2 regions of the Streptomyces sp. NPDC017095 genome follow, and region 1 is predicted to be linked to the other one. Evidence: predicted binding sites of a transcription regulator. Region 1 holds the regulator's gene; the other holds the start of a gene.
What was found. The regulator HrcA, encoded in region 1, represses chaperone genes, less so after heat shock. The targets are predictions, from matches to a motif close to TTNGCACTCNGNNNNNCNGAGTGCNAA.
Positions count from the first base shown of each region.

Region 2: the regulator HrcA is predicted to act here: its motif matches at 1,627-1,653, upstream of groL (chaperonin GroEL).

Region 1 covers NZ_JBIROU010000002.1:200,955-207,740, forward strand. The annotation lists gene ACH4OA_RS03915 (16S rRNA (uracil(1498)-N(3))-methyltransferase) at 1-540, opposite strand, end outside; gene ACH4OA_RS03920 (nitronate monooxygenase) at 537-1,625, opposite strand; gene dnaJ (molecular chaperone DnaJ) at 1,701-2,837, opposite strand; gene hrcA (heat-inducible transcriptional repressor HrcA) at 2,838-3,854, opposite strand; gene ACH4OA_RS03935 (MBL fold metallo-hydrolase) at 4,014-4,736, shown strand; gene ACH4OA_RS03940 (DUF3097 domain-containing protein) at 4,804-5,613, shown strand; gene hemW (radical SAM family heme chaperone HemW) at 5,678-6,786, opposite strand, start outside.
Region 2 covers NZ_JBIROU010000004.1:362,291-369,076, forward strand. The annotation lists gene groL (chaperonin GroEL) at 1-1,464, opposite strand, end outside; gene ACH4OA_RS10800 (cold-shock protein) at 1,764-1,967, opposite strand; gene ACH4OA_RS10805 (MoaD/ThiS family protein) at 2,400-2,675, opposite strand; gene thrC (threonine synthase) at 2,672-3,955, opposite strand; SAM riboswitch class I at 3,974-4,116, opposite strand; gene ACH4OA_RS10815 (glucosyl-3-phosphoglycerate synthase) at 4,274-5,218, shown strand; gene ACH4OA_RS10820 (trehalose-6-phosphate synthase) at 5,329-6,732, shown strand.

The sequences.
Region 1 (6,786 bases):
CGGGGTGTCGCCGCTCTCGTGGAGCACGGCGGCGAAGTCCGCGCCGGCCAGCAGCGCGCCGACCTGCTTCGTGGTCGCCGCGTCCGCCACCTCGGGGAAGCGGACCCGGCGGGACTGCTTGCCGGCCTCGCGGGCGGTGGCCCGCCACTTGGCGAGGGCCTTCAGCCCGCGCTCGCCCCGCCACTGGGTGACGCAGCGGGACGCCTGCCAGGGCACGATGGCGTCGACGCCGACCTCGGTCATGGTCTCGACGGCGAGTTCGCCCCGGTCGCCCTTGGGCAGGGCCTGGACGACGGTGATGCGCGGGCTGGCCGGTTCCTCCTCGCGGACGGTCTCCAGTCCGGTGACGACCAGGCGGTCCTTGCCCTCGGCGGCCTGGACGGCGCCCTCGGCCCAGCGGCCGCGTCCGTCGGTGAGGATCACCGGCTCGCCGGGCCGCAGCCGCTTCACGGACACGGCGTGCCGTCCCTCGGGCCCGTCGAGCACGAACTCGGTCCCGGCCGGGTCGAGTCGGTCGACGACGAAGACGGGGGCGGTCATCGCGGGTCACCTCCGGGCCGCGGCAGCTCCGTCAACGCCGCGCCGGCCTCGGCGAGTTCGGCCGCCAGCACCTCCACCAGCCGTCCGGCCGGCAGTTCGCGGGCCATCCGGTGGCCCTGGCCCGCCCACAGCGCCATGCCCTGCGCGTCCCCGGCCTTGGCGGCGGCCTTGCGCAGCGGCGAGGTGAGGTGGTGGACCTCCGGGTAGGCGGCCGGGGCGTAGGGGCCGTGCTCGCGCAGGAAGCGGTTGACCAGCCCGCGGGCCGGGCGGCCGGTGAAGGCGCGGGTCAGCTCGGTGCGGACGAACAGCGGGTTGGTCAGCGCCTGTTTGTGCGGGTCGGAGGCGCCGGACTCGGGGGTGGCGAGGAAGGCGGTGCCGAGCTGGGCCGCGCTCGCGCCCGCCGCGAGGACGGCGGCGATCTGGCCGCCGCGCATGATGCCGCCGGCGGCGACGACCGGGATGCTCACGGCCTCCCGGACCTGGGCGACCAGCGACAGCAGGCCGATGCCGGTGCCGTCGTTCTCCGGGACGTCCCGGTGGGTGCCCTGGTGGCCGCCGGCCTCCACGCCCTGCGCGATGACCGCGTCCGCCCCGGCCCGCTCCACCGCGCGGGCCTCCTCCGCGGTGGTGGCGGTGACCAGGGTGAGGGTGCCGGCCCGGCGCAGCCGGTCGAGGATCTCCCGGGCGGGCACGCCGAAGTGGAAGGAGACCACGGGCACCGGGTTGTCGAGCAGGACGGCCAGCTTGGCGTCGTATCCGTCGTCCCGGCCGCCGTCCGGGTCGCCCAGCTCGGTGTCGTACCAGGCGGCCTCGCCGGCGAGCTGCTGGGCGTAGACCTCGACGGCCCCGGACTCGGCGAGTTCCGGCTGCGGCATGAAGACGTTGACGCCGAAGGGCCGGCCGGTCAGCCCGCGCAGCTGCTTGATCTCCTGGTACATCCCGTCGGCGGTCTTGTATCCGGCGGCGAGGAAGCCGAGGCCCCCGGCCTCACAGACGGCGGCGGCGAGCCGCGGGACGGAGACACCGCCCGCCATGGGGGCCTGCACGATCGGGAGGGGGAACAGACCGGTCAGCGCGGAGGACATGACCGCATGGTGTCACGTCCGTCGAACAAGTCCGAATCGGGGCGGCCCTCGGCCGGCGCCGGGGGCCGCCGCGTCTCAGCGTCCGTTGAACGCGTCCTTCAGCCGGGAGAACAGGCCCTGCTGACCGGGCTGGAACTGGCCCTGGGGCCGCTCCTCGCCGCGCAGCTTGGACAGCTCCCGCAGCAGGCGCTCCTGTTCCGGGTCCAGCTTGGTCGGCGTCTGCACCTCGACGTGCACGATCAGGTCGCCCCGGCCGCCGCCGCGCAGGTGCGTGACCCCGCGGTCGTGCAGCGGGATCGACTGGCCGGACTGGGTGCCGGGCCGGATGTCGACCTCGTCCATGCCGTCCAGGGTCTCCAGCGGGACCTTGGTGCCGAGCGCCGCGGCCGTCATCGGGAGGGTGACCGTGCAGTGCAGGTCGTCGCCGCGCCGCTGGAAGGTGGAGTGCGGCAGCTCGTGGATCTCGACGTACAGGTCACCGGCCGGGCCGCCGCCGGGGCCGACCTCGCCCTCGCCGGCGAGCTGGATCCGCGTGCCGTTGTCGACGCCGGCCGGGATCTTCACGGTCAGCGTGCGGCGGGAGCGGACCCGGCCGTCGCCGGCGCACTCCGGGCACGGGGTCGGCACGACCGTGCCGAAGCCCTGGCACTGCGGGCAGGGCCGGGAGGTCATGACCTGGCCCAGGAAGGACCGGGTGACCTGGGAGACCTCGCCCCGGCCGCGGCACATGTCACACGTCTGCGCGGACGTGCCCGGGGCCGCGCCCTCGCCGTTGCAGGTGTTGCAGACGACGGCGGTGTCGACCTGGATGTCTTTGGTCGTCCCGAAGGCCGCCTCGTCCAGCTCGACCTCGATCCGGATCATCGCGTCCTGGCCGCGCCGGGTGCGCGAGCGCGGCCCGCGCTGCGACGCCGTGCCGAAGAACGCGTCCATGATGTCGGAGAAGTTGCCGAAGCCGCCGGCCCCGAAGCCGCCCGCGCCGGCCCCGCCGGACTGCGAGAGCGGGTCGCCGCCGAGGTCGTAGACCTGCTTCTTCTGCGGGTCCGACAGCACCTCGTAAGCGGCGTTGATCTCCTTGAACCGCTCCTGGGTCTTCGGATCCGGGTTGACGTCCGGGTGCAGCTCGCGCGCGAGCCTCCGGAACGCCTTCTTGATCTCATCCTGCGACGCGTCGCGGCGCACGCCGAGAACGGCGTAGTAGTCCGTGGCCACTTACGACTCCGCCAGGATCTGTCCGACGTACCGTGCCACTGCGCGTACCGCTCCCATCGTTCCCGGGTAGTCCATGCGGGTCGGTCCGACCACGCCGAGCTTGGCAACCGCCTCGCCGCCCGAACCGTAGCCGACCGACACGACGGAGGTGGAGTTGAGTCCCTCGTGGGCGTTCTCGTGGCCGATGCGCACGGTCACGCCCGGGTCCTTGGCCTCGCCGAGCAGCTTGAGGAGCACGACCTGCTCCTCCAGCGCCTCCAGCACCGGCCGGATCGTGAGGGGGAAATCGTGCCCGAAGCGGGTCAGGTTGGCGGTGCCGCCGATCATGAGCCGCTCCTCGTTCTCCTCGACCAGTGTCTCCAGCAGAGTGGAGAGCACCGTGGAGACCGTACCGCGGTCCTCGGGATCGAAGGCCTCCGGCAGGTCCTCGACCAGCTTGGGCACATCGGCGAACCGGCGGCCCGCGACCCTGCTGTTCAGCCGCGCCCGCAGATCCGCCAGCGAGCCCTCGCCGAACGGCGCCGGGCAGTCGACCATACGCTGCTCGACCCGGCCGGTGTCCGTGATCAGCACGAGCATCACCCGGGCGGGAGCCAGCGAGAGCAGCTCCACATGCCGGACCGTGGACCGGGTCAGCGAGGGGTACTGCACGACGGCGACCTGCCGGGTGAGCTGCGCGAGCAGCCGCACCGTCCGGGCCACGACGTCGTCGAGGTCGACGGCGCCCTCCAGGAAGTTCTGGATCGCCCGCCGCTCGGGCGCGGTCATCGGCTTGACGCCCGCCAGCTTGTCCACGAACAGCCGGTAGCCCTTGTCGGTGGGGATGCGCCCCGCGCTGGTGTGCGGCTGCGCGATGTACCCCTCGTCCTCCAGGGCCGCCATGTCGTTGCGGACGGTGGCCGGGGAGACGCCGAGGCTGTGCCGCTCGGTGAGCGCCTTGGAACCGACCGGCTCCTCGGTGCCCACGTAGTCCTGGACGATGGCGCGCAGCACCTGAAGCCTGCGTTCACTCAGCATGCGCGCACCTCCAGCACGTCGTCCCCTCGTCCGTTCGGGTCGTCCGCCTGGCACTCCTCCCACGTGAGTGCCAGCATCCCCGGCCCAGTGTACGGCTGTCGGGTACACACTGGGCAAGGTCGGGCCGCCGTACCGGTTCCTACCGCTAGCGTCGCCGGTATGACCGTGACTTGGGAAGAGCTGGGCTGGGAACGGCTGGCCCCCGGGGTGGGCCGGTGCAGGCTCCCCGGGTGGGACTGCACGGCGGGGCTGGTCCTGGGCGCGGGGACGGCGCTGCTCGTGGACGCGGGTTCCAGCCTCGCGGAGGGGGCCCGGCTGCGCGCGCTGGCCGAGGAACTGGCAGGCGGCCGTGTGACCCATCTCGCGTTCACCCACCCCCACTTCGACCACGTCTTCGGCGCCGCCGCGTTCGCCGGGGCGCAGGTGTACGGCGCGGTGGGCCTGGACGCCGTGTTCGCCCACGAGCGCGCGGGGCTGCGCCTGGACGCGGTGCGCAACGGCCTGCCGGTGGCGGACGCGGACGAGGCGGTGGACACGCTGGTGCCGCCCGGCCACCTGGTCTCCGGGGAGTGGACCCTCGACCTCGGCGGCGGCCGCCAGGCGTTGCTGGCCAACGTGGGCCCGGGGCACACGGCGCACGACCTCGTGGTGCTGGTGCCGGGCGATCCGGAGGTGGTGTTCTGCGGCGACCTGGTGGAGGAGTCCGGCACGCCGCAGGCCGGTCCCGACGCGGTCCCGGCCCGCTGGCCGGCCGCCCTGGACCGGCTGGTGGCGCTGGGCGGCGAGGACGCGCTGTACGTGCCCGGTCACGGAGCGGTGGTGGACGCGGCGTTCGTGCGGCGCCAGCGCGAGGAGCTGGCGGCGCGTTTCGGCGTGACCTGAGCGGCACCCGGCGCCGGTCCCGGCGTGTCGTGCGCGTCGGCACGCGGCTTCTCCTATCGTCATCCGAATGCGCCAGTACTCCGCCGACCTGACCCCGCCGTGGAAGAAGCCCGCACCGGTGCCGGAGGTGCCGGCCGAGGCGGGGCTGGTGGTGGAGGAGGCCGGCACCGGGTTCTGCGGGGCGGTGATCGGCTGCGAGGCGGGCGCGGTGACCCTGGAGGACCGCTTCGGCAAGCACCGGGTGTTCCCGCTCGCGCCGGGCGGGTTCCTGCTGGAGGGCAGGACGGTGACGCTGGTCCGGCCGGCCCCGGGCGCGGCGCGGCCGGCCCGTACGGCCTCCGGTTCGGTCGCCGTCCCGCAGGCCCGCGCGCGCGTGGCCCGCGCCGGGCGGATCTACGTGGAGGGCCGGCACGACGCCGAGCTGGTCGAGAAGGTGTGGGGCGACGACCTGCGCGTCGAGGGCGTGGTCGTGGAGTACCTGGAGGGCGTGGACGACCTGCCGGCGATCGTGGAGTCCTTCGCCCCGGGTCCCGGCGCCCGGCTGGGCGTCCTCGTGGACCACCTGGTGCCGGGCACCAAGGAGTGGCGGATCGCCGAGTCGGTGACCAGCGCCCACGCGCTGGTCGTCGGGCACCCGTACATCGACGTCTGGCAGGCGGTGAAACCGGCCTCGCTGGGCATCCCGGCCTGGCCGGCGGTGCCGAAGGGGCAGGACTGGAAGACCGGGGTGTGCCGGGCGCTGGGCTGGCCCGCGGAGAACACCGGCGCGGTCTGGCAGGCGATCCTGAAGCGGGTGACCTCCTACAAGGACCTGGAGCCGGAGCTGCTGGGCCGCGTGGAGGAGCTGATCGACTTCGTCACGGGCGGCGGGGCCTGACGTCCGGACGGGTGCCGGGCCCTGCGGGGTCCGGCACGCGTCCGGGGTTCACCCGCCGGGGTGATCAGTCCACCAGGTCCCGCACCACCGCGTCCGCCAGCAGCCGGCCGCGCAGCGTGAGGACGGCCCGTCCCTCGTCGTACGGGCCCCGCTGGAGCAGTCCGTCGGCCAGCGCGCGCCGGGACGCCGCGAGGCCGTCCGCCCGCAGCAGGGACAGCGGCACGCCCTCGCGCAGCCGCAGCTCCAGCAGGACGCGTTCCACCCGCCGGTCCTCCTCGGACAGCAGTTCCCGGCCGGCGCCCGGGGAGCGGCCGGCGGCGAGGGCCGCCGCGTACGCCCCCGGGTGCTTGACGTTCCACCAGCGCACACCGCCCATGTGCGAGTGCGCCCCGGGGCCCGCGCCCCACCAGTCGGCGCCCCGCCAGTACAGCTCGTTGTGCAGGCAGCGGCCCGCCTCGGAGGTGGCCCAGTTCGAGACCTCGTACCACGCGAAGCCCGCCCGGGACAGCGTCTCCTCGGCGATCAGGTAGCGGTCGGCGTGCGCGTCGTCGTCGGTCATCGGGATCTCGCCCCGGCGGATGCGACGGGCGAGCCCGGTGCCCTCCTCCACGATGAGCGCGTAGGCGCTGACGTGGTCGGGGCCGGCGCCGATCGCCGCGTCCAGGGAGGCCCGCCAGTCGTCGTCGCTCTCCCCCGGTGTGCCGTAGATCAGGTCCAGGTTGACGTGGTCGAAGCCGGCCGCGCGCGCCTCCGCCACGCACGCCTCGGGCCGGCCGGGCGTGTGCGTGCGGTCCAGGACGTCCAGGACGTGCCGCTTGGCGCTCTGCATGCCGAAGGAGATCCGGTTGAAGCCGCCCTCCCGCAGCGTGGCGAGGTACGCGGGGTCCACCGACTCCGGGTTCGCCTCGGTGGTGATCTCCGCGTCCGGGGCGAGCCCGAACTCCGCGCGGACCGCGTCCAGCATCCGTACGAGGTCACCGGCGGCCAGCAGCGTGGGCGTGCCGCCGCCGACGAAGACCGTGCGGACCGGGCGCGGGTCGTCGCCCAGCACCTTCCGCGCCAGCCGGACCTCGTCGGCGAGGGTGTCCGCGTAGTTGTCCCGGGAGGCGAGCACCCCGCCCGTGCCGCGCAGCTCGGTGGCGGTGTAGGTGTTGAAGTCGCAGTAGCCGCAGC
Region 2 (6,786 bases), on a different contig from region 1:
CTCGGCGACCAGGTCGACGTACTCGCCGGTCGCGGCGTTCAGGCCGTGGCCCGGGGTCAGGTTGCGCACCTTCTCCACCACGACACCGCCCTCGAGGCCGGCGTTGACGGCGATCTGCTTCAGCGGGGCCTCCAGGGCGACGCGCACGGCGTTGGCACCGGTCGCCTCGTCACCCTCCAGCTCCAGCTTCTCGAAGACCTGGGAGGCCTGCAGCAGGGCCACGCCACCACCGGCGACGATGCCCTCCTCGACGGCGGCCTTCGCGTTGCGGACGGCGTCCTCGATGCGGTGCTTGCGCTCCTTGAGCTCCACCTCGGTGGCGGCACCGGCCTTGATGACCGCGACACCGCCGGCCAGCTTCGCCAGGCGCTCCTGCAGCTTCTCGCGGTCGTAGTCGGAGTCGCTGTTCTCGATCTCGGCGCGGATCTGGTTGACCCGGCCGTTGACCTGCTCGGAGGAGCCGGCACCGTCGACGATGGTGGTCTCGTCCTTGGTGATGACGACCTTGCGGGCGCGGCCCAGGAGGTCCAGGGTCGCGTTCTCCAGCTTGAGGCCGACCTCCTCGGAGATGACCTCGCCGCCCGTGAGGATGGCGATGTCGCCGAGCATGGCCTTGCGGCGGTCGCCGAAGCCCGGGGCCTTGACGGCGACGGACTTGAAGGTGCCGCGGATCTTGTTGACGACCAGGGTCGACAGGGCCTCGCCCTCGACGTCCTCGGCGATGATCAGCAGCGGCTTGCCCGACTGCATGACCTTCTCCAGCAGCGGGAGCAGGTCCTTGACCGAGGAGATCTTGGAGTTGGCGATGAGGATGTACGGGTCCTCGAGCACCGCCTCCATGCGCTCCATGTCGGTGGCGAAGTAGGCGGAGATGTAACCCTTGTCGAAGCGCATGCCCTCGGTGAGCTCGAGCTCCAGGCCGAAGGTGTTGCTCTCCTCGACGGTGATGACGCCTTCCTTGCCGACCTTGTCCATGGCCTCGGCGATCAGCTCGCCGATCTGGGTGTCGGCGGCGGAGATGGAGGCCGTGGAGGCGATCTGCTCCTTGGTCTCGACGTCCTTCGCCTGCTCCAGCAGGGCGGCGGAGACGGCCTCGACGGCCTTCTCGATACCGCGCTTCAGGGCCATCGGGTTGGCGCCGGCGGCTACGTTGCGCAGGCCCTCCTTGACCAGGGCCTGGGCGAGCACGGTCGCCGTGGTCGTACCGTCGCCGGCGACGTCGTCCGTCTTCTTGGCGACTTCCTTGACCAGCTCGGCGCCGATCTTCTCGTACGGGTCCTCGAGCTCGATCTCCTTGGCGATGGAGACACCATCGTTGGTGATCGTGGGCGCGCCCCACTTCTTCTCGAGGACGACGTTGCGGCCCTTGGGGCCGAGCGTCACCTTCACGGCGTCCGCGAGCTGGTTCATGCCGCGCTCGAGGCCGCGCCGCGCCTCCTCGTCGAACGCGATGATCTTGGCCATGTGAAGTGGTCCCTCCAGGACTGGGGGTGATTCCTTCGGACCGCGCCCGCGCCCGCGACGGACGGCTCGCCGGCCGTGTGGTTCCTTGCCCCACCTGACCCGCGGGCCTCACCGACCCGGTCCTTCGCTGTCACTCTCACCTTCAGAGTGCTAACGCAATGATTAGCACTCGGCATGCCCGAGTGCAAGCGCCTGGGCCGGTACGGGGGCGCCGTCAGCCCCCGGCGAACACGCCGGGCCCGGGCATGGCGAAGGGCCCGCACCCTCTGCGAGGTGCGGGCCCTTCACGCGAGAAATGTTCAGGCGGTGACGCGAACCATATCGGCCTGCGGACCCTTCTGGCCCTGCGAGATCTCGAACTCGACCCGCTGACCCTCTTCCAGGGTGCGGTAGCCGTCCATCTGGATCGCGCTGTAGTGGACGAATACGTCCGCACCACCGTCGACCGCGATGAAGCCGTACCCCTTCTCCGCGTTGAACCACTTGACGGTGCCCTGAGCCATGCCTAACTCCCCTATTACTGGCCCTTGCACAGATCCACACTTCGCGGACCCGGGTCAGACCTCACCCCCCAACCGGTCTGGGGGCGTGCGCCGGAACGCGTCGACCGCGGCTGAATGTATCTGTCCAACTGCCGTCTGCAACAGGTCAATCGGACGAGAAATCTGGACGCGAGGGGTCCGGAATGTGGCGAGAATTCACCTGACTTCAGGGCAAGTCGGGCCCCATGAAAGCCACAAAAGCCGCAAAGAACCTGCACACTTTGGCTACTTCTTGTCGGGCAGGCGGCATGAATCCAGGGCCCGCGGCGCGACGGCCGCGACCGTGTTCCCCAACTCTACCGCGCTCAATCACACAGAATTGCCCCCTCCGTTTCTCTTACGGAGGGGGCAATCCGATGAACGCTCGGTTACCGCGGTGACCGGGGGCGACGATCAGCCGCCGGCGACCGCCGGGATGATCGAGACGCCGGCGCCGTCGGGGGTCGCCGTGTCCAGGCCCTGCTCGAACCGCACGTCGTCGTCGTCGACGTACACGTTGACGAACCGGCGCAGCTTGCCCTGGTCGTCCAGGACCCGGGCGGCGATCCCGGTGTGGTTCTTCTCCAGGTCGGCGATGACCTCGCCGAGCGTCCCGCCCTCGGCGGCGACCTCGGCCCGGCCGCCGGTGTAGGTGCGCAGGATGGTGGGGATGCGAACGGTCACGCTCATGCGAGGCCAGCCTCTCGGAAGGAGTCCAGGGTCGGGCGGATGGTGGCGGTCAGACCGGTGCCGGCCACCGCGTCCAGGGTCTTCAGGCCGTCGCCGGTGTTCAGGACGACCGTGGTCTTCGCCGGGTCCAGCAGGCCGTCCTCGAGCAGCTTGCGGGCGACGCCGACGGTGACCCCGCCCGCCGTCTCCGCGAAGATCCCCTCGGTGCGGGCGAGCAGCCTGATCGCGTCCACGACCTGCTCGTCCGTCACGTCCTCCACGGCACCGCCGGTGCGGCGCGCGATGTCCAGGACGTACGGCCCGTCGGCCGGGTTGCCGATCGCCAGGGACTTGGCGATGGTGTCCGGCTTCTGCGGGCGGACCACGTCGTGGCCGGCCTTGAAGGCGGTGGACACCGGCGAGCAGCCCGCGGCCTGGGCGCCGAAGATCTTGTACGGCCGGTCCTCGACCAGGCCCAGCCTGATCAGCTCCTGGAGCCCCTTGTCGACCTTCGTCAGCTGGGAGCCGGAGGCGATCGGGATCACGAGCTGGTCGGGCAGCCGCCAGCCGAGCTGCTCGCAGATCTCGTACGCCAGGGTCTTGGAGCCCTCCGCGTAGTACGGCCGCAGGTTGACGTTGACGAAGCCCCAGCCCTCGCCGGCCGGGTCGCCGATCAGCTCGGAACAGAAGCGGTTGACGTCGTCGTAGTTGCCCTCGATGCCGACGAGGTCACCGCCGTAGACCGCGGCCATGACGATCTTGGCCTGCTCCAGGTCGTGCGGGATGAACACACAGGAGCGCAGACCGGCCCGGGCGGCGGCGGCGCCGACGGCGCCGGCCAGGTTGCCGGTGGAGGAGCAGGAGAGCGTGGTGAAGCCGAAGGCGCGGGCGGCCTCCAGGGCCTGGGCGACGACCCGGTCCTTGAAGGAGTGGGTCGGGTTGCCGGAGTCGTCCTTGATGTACAGGCCGCCGGTCACGCCCAGTTCGCGGGCCAGGTTGTCGGCCTTGACCAGCCGGGTCCAGCCCGGGTTGAGGTTGGGCTTGCCGGCCACGTCCGCCGGGACCGGCAGCAGCGGCGCGTACCGCCAGATGCTGGCGGGGCCGGCCTCGATGCGGCGCCGCAGTTCCTCGGTGTCGTAGGCGGAGAAGTCGTAGGCGATCTCCAGCGGGCCGAAGCACTCCTGGCAGGCGAAGACCGGTCCGAGCGGCACCCGGTGGCCGCACTCGCGACAGCTCAGGGCGGCGGCGGGGCCGAGGTCGACGGCGGATTCGCTGGTGGTGGCAACTGTCTGCACAGCCATGTGAGGCGAGGCCCTTTCTCCTCATCTTCCTCACGACGCATCTCGTCGCGAGACGGATTTGGCACCTTCCCTAGCCGGGAGCCTCGCGTGGAAGACGAGTACCGGCTGGAGGGTTGCCGGGGCTTCATCGGGCCGTGTCCCTCTGCCCCTCTGGATGAGCTGTATGCGGTTGTGTGAACGCCCGCCGACCCCGACATGCGATGGTCACCGGCGTTGTTCAAGACTGTAACCGACGGCCAGGACAGTTGAGATAGTCGTCCGAACCGCGAGATGCATCACACGGAGACGTGTGGTCGTGACAGTGAGGAGCCGCCGACCGTGCTGGAAGAAGTCGAGCGCTGGCTGAGCACCCGCTCCTGGTCCGTGGCCGACCGCCCGCTGCACCAGGTGCTGGCCGCCAAGCAGCGCACGGGCCGGACGATCAGCGTCGTCCTGCCCGCCCTCAACGAGGAGGCGACGGTGGGCGACATCGTCACCGTCATCCGGCACGACCTCGTGGAGCGGGTGCCGCTCGTCGACGAGATCGTGGTCGTCGACTCCGGCTCCACCGACCGCACCTTCGAGGTCGCCGCGCGCGCGGGCGCCCGGGTGGTCCACCGCGACGAGATCCTGCCCCGCCTCCCCGCCGTCCCCGGCAAGGGCGAGGTGCTGTGGCGCTCGCTGCTGGTGACCCGCGGGGACATCCTGTGCTTCATCGACGCCGACCTGCGGGACTTCTCCTCCGACTTCGTCTCGGGGATCGTCGGACCGCTGCTCACCGACCCGGACGTGGACCTGGTCAAGGCGATGTACGACCGTCCGCTCGCCGGTGCCGCGGGGCAGGGCGGCCGGGTCACCGAGCTGATGGCCCGGCCGCTGCTGAACATGCACTGGCCGCAGCTTGCCGGGTTCGTGCAGCCGCTGGGCGGCGAGTACGCGGCCCGCCGCTCCCTGCTGGAGCAGTTGCCGTTCCCGGTCGGCTACGGCGTGGAGCTGGGCATGCTGGTGGACGCGCTGCACCTGGCCGGCCTGGACGCGCTGGCCCAGGTCGACGTGGGCGTGCGCAAGCACCGCCACCAGGACGGCCAGGCCCTCGGCCGGATGGCCGCCGCGATCTACCGCACCGCACAGCTACGGCTGGCCCGCGGCCATCTCATCCGGCCCGCACTGACCCAGTTCGAGCGGGGCGAGGACGGTTTCGAGCCGCGCACGTACTCGGTGGACACCGAGGAGCGGCCGCCCATGGCGGAGATCGCCGAGTACGCCGAACGGAAGGTGGCGTGAACGGGCCGTATACGGTCGGCTCCGCAGGTGGATCGCACGTTTGAGGGTTTACGGGCCGGGCTAGGTTGAGGCGTATGGCTCCCACGCACGATCCTGCCGAGAAAGCCCGGGTGCTGGTCGCGTCGAATCGCGGCCCGGTGTCCTACCAGGTACACGAGGACGGCTCACTGCACGCCAGAAGGGGCGGCGGCGGACTGGTCTCGGGGCTGTCCGCCATCGGCTCGGACGCCGGCTCGGTGTGGGTGTGCGCCGCGCTCGGCGACGGCGACCGGGCCGCCGTCCGGCGCGCGGACGGCGGGCTGCTGCCGGCCGGGGACACCGGCGGGCAGCGGGTGCGGATGCTCGACATCGACGCGTCCGTGCACGCCGACGCGTACAACGGCATCGCCAACTCGGTCCTCTGGTTCGTCCACCACATGCTGTACCAGACCCCCCTGGAACCGGCGTTCGACGCGGAGTTCCGGCGGCAGTGGGCGGCGTACCGGGAGTACAACCGGGCCTTCGCCGAGGCGCTGGCCGAGGAGGCGGGCGAGGGCGCGGCGGTGCTGATCCAGGACTACCACCTGGCCCTGGCCCCGCGCATGCTCCGCCGGCTCCGGCCGGACCTGCGCATCGGCCACTTCTCGCACACGCCCTGGGCCCCGCCGGACTACTTCCGGCTGCTGCCCGACGACATCGCGGCCGAGCTGCTCGACGGCATCCTGGGTGCGGACCGGGCGGCGTTCCTCACCCGGCGGTGGGCGGACGCCTTCACGGCCTGCTGTCACGCGGCGCTCGGGCCCGACAGCCTGTCCGGCACCCGGATCGGGGTGCACGGGCTGGGCGCGGACGCGGACTTCCTGCGCGAGCGGGCGCACCGCGAGGACGTGGCCGAGCGGATGGCGGCGCTGCGCGAGGAGATCGGCCCCGGCCGCAAGACGGTCGTCCGGGTGGACCGCACCGAGCTGTCCAAGAACATCGTGCGCGGGCTGCTGGCGTACCGCCAGCTCCTCGACGACCACCCCGAGTGGCGGGAGAAGGTCGTCCACGTGGCGTTCGCCTACCCGTCCCGGCAGGACCTCGCCGTGTACCGCGACTACACCGCCGAGGTGCAGCGGCTCGCGGACGAGATCAACGAGCGGTACGGCACGCCCGGCTGGACCCCGGTGGTGCTGCACGTGAAGGACGACTTCGCGCGCTCCCTGGCCGCGTACCGGCTGGCCGACGTGGCGCTGGTGAACCCCATCCGGGACGGCATGAACCTGGTCGCCAAGGAGGTCCCGGTCGTCTCGGACCACGGCTGCGCGCTGGTGCTGTCCCGGGAGGCCGGCGCGCACGAGGAACTGGGCGAGGACGCGTTCACGGTGAACCCGTACGACATCACGGGCACGGCGCAGGCCCTGCACACGGCACTGAGCCTGCCGCCGGAGGAGCGCTCGGCCCGCAGCAAGCGCCTGGCCACCGCCGCGACCGCCCTCCCGCCCGCCCGCTGGTTCCTGGACCAACTCGCAGAACTGACCAACGACCCGAACTGAGCGACGCGCGGACCGACGACGACTGGACCGGCGACCACCGGACCAACCACCCGC